Regions from separate parts of the Priestia veravalensis genome, predicted to be linked through region 2. Evidence: predicted binding sites of a transcription regulator. Region 2 holds the regulator's gene; the other holds the start of a gene.
The links. Region 2 encodes NrdR, which represses ribonucleotide reductase genes. Its sites were predicted from a motif close to AACACNATATATNGTGTT; they were not measured.
Positions count from the first base shown of each region.

Region 1: a site for NrdR is predicted at 1,937-1,954, ahead of AS180_RS07660 (vitamin B12-dependent ribonucleotide reductase). Genes of this name have one in related genera too.

Region 1 covers NZ_KQ758639.1:17,340-20,549, forward strand. The annotation lists gene gcvPB (aminomethyl-transferring glycine dehydrogenase subunit GcvPB) at 1-311, shown strand, start outside; gene AS180_RS07650 (rhodanese-like domain-containing protein) at 352-726, opposite strand; gene AS180_RS07655 (lipoate--protein ligase family protein) at 951-1,784, shown strand; gene AS180_RS07660 (vitamin B12-dependent ribonucleotide reductase) at 2,060-3,210, shown strand, end outside.
Region 2 covers NZ_KQ758654.1:28,375-31,584, forward strand. The annotation lists gene speD (adenosylmethionine decarboxylase) at 89-469, shown strand; gene AS180_RS12085 (hypothetical protein) at 643-1,026, shown strand; gene nrdR (transcriptional regulator NrdR) at 1,266-1,727, shown strand; gene AS180_RS12095 (replication initiation and membrane attachment family protein) at 1,791-3,210, shown strand, end outside.

The DNA.
Region 1 (3,210 bases), on a different contig from region 2:
TATCAGGGAAGCGGCAAAAGAAACTCGGTGTTCGCACGCTGGATATTGCGAAGCGACTGCTTGATTTTGGGTATCATCCACCGACAATTTACTTCCCTCTTATTGTCGAAGAGTGCATGATGATTGAACCAACTGAAACGGAATCAAAAGAGACGCTTGATGCGTTTATTGATGCAATGATTCAAATTGCAAAAGAAGTGGAAGAAAATCCGGAAATCGTTCAAGAAGCACCTCATACGACGGTTGTGAAGCGATTGGATGAAACGCTTGCAGCAAGAAAGCCTGTACTCCGCTATCAAAAAGAAAGTTAAAAAACAGCCCCTTCATCTAAGAAGGGGCTGTTTTTGTGGTTTATTTTTTTGTTTTAATTTTGCCGTTCCAAGCTTTGAATCCGCCTTTTAGGTCATGAATCTCTTTCACACCATGCTTGCGCAAGAGCTGAGCAGCACGACCAGTTCGCATGCCACTTTGGCAGTAAATATAAACGGGTTGATCAGTACGGAACTCCTTTATACGCATACGGAACTGTGAAAGAGGAATATTTCTTGCTCCTAAAATATGTCCGTTTTCAAATTCATTTGGTTCGCGAATATCAACTAGCTGTGCTTTACGATAACCGCTGCGGAATTCTTCTTCCGTTAACGTTTTCATAATGCGACGTTGGTAAAAAAACATTACGACAGAATAAATAATAATTGCCGCAAGTACAATGATTAGTGCCCACATGTTGTTTCTTCCTTTCTTCGACAAAATACATAGTCTTATTATATAAGTGAATGAAATTAGAAGTAAAGGGATTCTTCTTGAAGTCACGATAGTTTTTACGAAAGAAAAGTAAAAAATTACTGCTTCACTTTTCTTTTCCTTCTGCTTATCTTTTGGTAGACTAAAAAACGGATTAAGTTTATTACATATGTAAATGTCTACTATACTAGTTAGGGATGAGAAGAATGAAGCAAAAATGGAGATTCATTGATTCAAAAGAACGTTCGCCATATTACAATATGGCACTTGATGAAGCGCTTTTAGAGTGGCATAGCACTGGTCAAATACCACCAACGATTCGATTTTACGGCTGGAATCCTCCAACATTATCAATTGGTTACTTTCAAAAAGCTGAAAAAGAAATCAATTTTGAACAGGTAGATAAATTAGGATTAGGATTTGTGCGTCGACCAACAGGGGGACGAGGCGTTTTGCACGACGAGGAGCTTACTTACAGCGTCATTGTATCGGAAGACTATCCAAACATGCCTAAGACGGTGACAGAGGCGTATCGTGTCATTTCAGAAGGGTTATTAGAGGGATTTCGTTCGCTGGGTCTGGAAGCATATTTTGCAATCCCTCGCACAGAAGAAGAAAAAAATAGTTTGAAAAATCCACGTTCATCTGTTTGTTTTGATGCACCTTCATGGTATGAGCTTGTGGTAGAAGGGCGTAAAATTGCTGGAAGTGCACAAACGCGTCAAAAAGGTGTAATTTTACAGCACGGTTCTATTTTATTAGAGATTGACGAAGATAAATTATTTAGCGTATTTAATTATCCAAATGATCGTGTGAAAGAGCGAATGCAGCGTGCGTTTCGTTCAAAAGCTGTTGCAATCAATGCTATTGCAGGCCGTAAAATCCAAATGGAAGAAGCGAAGGAAGCATTTTATAAAGGCTTTGCTAGCGCTTTAGATATTGACTTAGAACCTTATGAATTAACAGAACAAGAAGAGCGTTACGTAGAAGAATTAGCACAAAAGAAATATGCTTCTGTTGAATGGAATTTTAGAAGATAACGATTGCTTAGGAGCACACTATTTAAGCTGTGCCCCTAAGTATTCTATCTAGCTGAAGAAAGTAATTGATGTAAAAGTCAAATACTTTTTTTAATGTAAAAAAAATATTTTTCTTGACATCTATCTATATGTAGGTGCTTGGGTTTTGGTTGAATACTACATGTTGAATTTGTCCAATCCGTGTGGTAAGTTATTGATAGTTGAAATTTTGCTTTTTTCCAAAATAAGGTAAATGATTGGTAAAATAGAGCACGATTGGTAAGGGAGTTGTCAGAATGACTGTTATAGTTAATCAAAAAGTAAATATGAATATTGAAAAGCTTAATCAAGATATTGAACGCTTTCCACAAGTACACCCAATTACACCAGATATGAAAATTACTCATAAAGGCGTATCTCGACTCGTAATGTTAGACCGTTATGCGTTTAAAGATACGGAAAAACTTACGTTATCAAAAGGAGACTTTGTTGTTTTAACCGTAAAGGAAGACCCTAAGTTTCCAGCTCGAGGACTTGGCTATGTGGAAAGCATTAATTTTGACCAAAAGATGGCAGTCGTAAAGGTTGAAGATGAGTTTCGTGGAGCGTTAGCACCTGAAGAAGCAGAAAGTGGACTTATTACTCGTTCATTAGACGTAATTGAAAAACCACTTGAAATCTTCTATGAGCAAATTGCAAAGCGTAACGCTACTGGGTTAGCTTCCGCTGAACAAACGGAAGAGAAGCGAAACGAATGGTTTGAAAAATTCTATCAAGAGCTTGTTCAAATGAACTTTGTACCAGCTGGACGCGTTCTGTACGGAGCGGGAGCTGAAACGGATGTTACATACTTTAACTGCTATGTAATGCCGTACGTAAAAGATTCTCGCGAAGGAATCTCCGAACACCGTAAGCAAGTCATGGAAATCATGAGCCGAGGCGGAGGAGTTGGAACAAACGGTTCAACCCTGCGTCCACGCAACACACTAGCGCGTGGTGTAAACGGTAAATCATCAGGATCTGTCTCTTGGTTAGATGATATTGCGAAACTTACGCACCTTGTTGAGCAAGGCGGTTCTCGTCGCGGTGCTCAAATGATTATGTTAGCGGATTGGCATCCAGATATTGTTGAGTTTATTATCTCTAAAATGCAAAATCCACGCATTTTACGATTCTTAATTGAAAATACAAATGATGAAATGATTAAAAAACATGCCCAAGATAAGCTGAAATTTACGCCGCTTACGGAATCTGAAAAGGACATGTACCAAGGAATTATCAATTATAAGCAAATTCCAGGTCTTGGTGGATTCAGCGAGAAAATTATTGCAGATGCTGAAGAAAAACTACAAACTGGTGGAACGTACAGCGTTCATAATTCTGAATTTTTAACAGGAGCAAACATTTCTGTTTGTTTAACAAAAGAGTTTATGGATGCAGTTGAAAA
Region 2 (3,210 bases):
TAACTTTCCCCCGTGGTAGTTAACATGCTATATGGCGAAAGAATTTCATATTTAACGATTAAAAATTGTTAAAGGGGGAAATATCATTATGGAAACAATGGGTCGTCACGTTATCTCAGAATTATGGGGTTGTGATTTCGATAAGTTGAATGATATGGATTATATTGAAAAAACGTTTGTAGATGCAGCACTAAAAACTGGAGCGGAAGTTCGTGAGGTTGCGTTTCATAAATTTGCACCTCAGGGCGTAAGTGGGGTTGTTATTATTTCAGAATCACATTTAACTATCCACAGCTTTCCAGAGCATGGGTATGCAAGCATCGATGTATACACATGTGGAGACTTAGATCCAACAATTGCTGCTGACTATATTGCAGATGAACTAAATGCTCAAACACGTGAGACAATTGAAGTACCGCGTGGAATGGGTCCTGTACAAGTAAAGCAAACGAAAGCAAGTGTACTTTAATAGTATAAAACAAAGCTAAGAACAATTAGGGACTGCTCTATAAATTGGACTCGCCATTTATAGACAGTCCTTTTTAGATACAAAAATACCGTTTATCCATTATAATAAAGAAAGCAGCTAGGGTATCTTTAGTAGCTATAGCGATTATTTTGATAAAAAGGAGTCTACACAACATGGGGATTATTCAAAAAGTAAAGTCAGTTTTTTCGAATCATTCTGAAACTAGGGACCACCACGAAAATCCAAAGTTACAAACACATTACTACAAATCAACAGCCTCTCAAACATTTACTCAGGTGCAAAATTTATTGAAGAATATGAATGGAGTAGAAATTTTAGCCGCTTATGAAGAGCGTGGAGAGATTAGCTTAAACGTGTCAAAGGGGAGAAAGGCGTTTGTTGTTATTACGATTATTTCATTACGACCTTTTGAAACCGCTATCGATTTTTCGGTTACAACGGAATCAAAAGTAATGCCATTCGATTTTGGTTATAGTAAAGAATTAATCATCTTTTTTTATAAATATTTTGACCAACATCTGATTGCTATTAAGTAAGGGAAATAAAGTGTATTAAACAAATAAAGCTGTGTAGCGCCTTTATCTATTGGAAAACAAATGTTTTAGGAAATAAAATTTCAGAATTCATTCTCCTTCACTTGTATTCAAGCTTTGTTTTCTATAATATGAAAAGAAAGTGAATTTTTATTTTGAATTTCTAACGTACATAAGTGGTTAGTTCGTACAAGCTGCTTAGTTTATACAAATATAAAAGGTTATTTATTGGAGTTGAGAAGATGAAATGTCCTTCCTGTCAGTATAATGGAACGAGAGTGTTAGACTCACGGCCTGTTGAAGAAGGTCGTTCAATTCGCAGACGGCGTGAATGCGAAAGTTGTCACTATCGTTATACAACATTTGAAAAAGTAGAAGAGCCACCTTTAATTGTAGTGAAAAAAGATGGGGCGCGTGAAGAGTTTAGCAAAGAGAAAATTTTACGCGGTTTAATAAAGGCATGTGAGAAAAGGCAAGTTAGCTTAAAACAATTAGAAGATACTGTACATGATATTGAATCTGAACTGCGCAGTCAAGGTGCATCGGAAGTGCAGTCAGACGTTGTTGGGGAAATGGTAATGGAAAGACTAGCTGCTATCGATGAAGTATCGTATGTACGCTTTGCTTCTGTTTATCGTCAATTTAAAGACATTAATGTATTTATTGATGAACTAAAGGAGTTAATTAAGAAGGAAAAATTATAAAAGAGCTATTAAAGAGATTTTTTAGCTCTTTTTTGCTATTTTAGAATTGGGTAGGTAATGATGATGAATGAGCAACATTGGAAAGAAATCATTCCAGTTGACCGTTATGTTGTGAGAACGAGCGGCGTTATTCAAGAATATGATCGAAAAGTGTTAACAACTCTATATCAACCGTTAATTGGAACCGTGTGCTATGGCTTATATATGACGTTATGGAGTGAACTAGAACAAGGACGCTTATGGGGAACAGAAGTAACGCATCATCACCTAATGGCCGTTATGCAAATGAACTTGAAATCCATTTATCAGGAGCGATTAAAGCTTGAAGGTATTGGCTTATTAAAAACCTATATGAAAGAAGAGGACGGGGGAAGAGTTTATATTTATGAGTTAATTCCACCATTAACACCACAGCAGTTTTTTGATGATGGTGTTTTAAACGTCTACTTATACAATCGATTAGGTAAAAATGTATTTCAAAAAATTAGACGATATTTTATGGATCCAGCTGTGGACCACAGTGAGTTTAAAGACGTTACTCGTTCATTTAATGATGTGTATAAGTCAGTACAAACGACAGAGCTCACGTCAAGTTTACAACGAGAGAACCAAGATGTCTTCAAACCAAGTGGAGATCTGGACTATGTGGATAATTCACAAAGAGCTAGTATAACAATTAAGGATGCTGGCTTTGACTTTGATTTATTTTTGACAGGGTTAACTGAGTCTATGATTTCGAAAAAAGCAATTACAGCCAAGGTGAGGTTAGCAATTGAAAAGCTAGCATTTTTATATCAAATTGATGCTCTGCAAATGAAGAATGTGGTCTTGGACGCGTTGAACGAAAATGATCAAGTAGATATTGAGCTGCTTCGAAAAGCTGCTAGAAACCATTATCAGTTTGAAAATGGAGAAGCGCTACCTAACTTAAGTGAACAAATTCAGCCGCCGTTATTGCGAACTATGGAACATAGAGAGCCAACTTCTCAAGAAGAGAAGTTAATTAAGCAGTTAGAAGTGACGTCTCCAAGACAGCTACTGACGGACTTGTCCGGTGGAGCAACGCCTTCTAAAGCAGATTTACAAATGGTTGAAGACGTTATGTTTCATCAAAACCTTTCTCCAGGTGTTGCTAATGTACTCATTTATTATGTCATGCTAAGAACGGATATGAAGTTATCAAAAGCATATGTGGATAAAATTGCAGGACACTGGGCTCGTAAAAAGGTAAAAACAGTGGAAGAAGCGATGGTCATTGCGAAAAATGAGCATAAAGAATACCAAAACTGGGCTGAATCTAAGCAAACGGCGACGAAGAAACAAAGAACGGTTCGTAAAGAGATGGTGCCAGATTGGTTGAAAGAAGAGTCTGAAGAGAAAAAGAAACCTCAAAGTCAAAAAGAAGATTTAGACTTTGAAGAAGAAAAGCGGAAACTTGAAGAAGAGTTAAAACAGCTTGATTTAGATTTAAAGAAAAATCGTG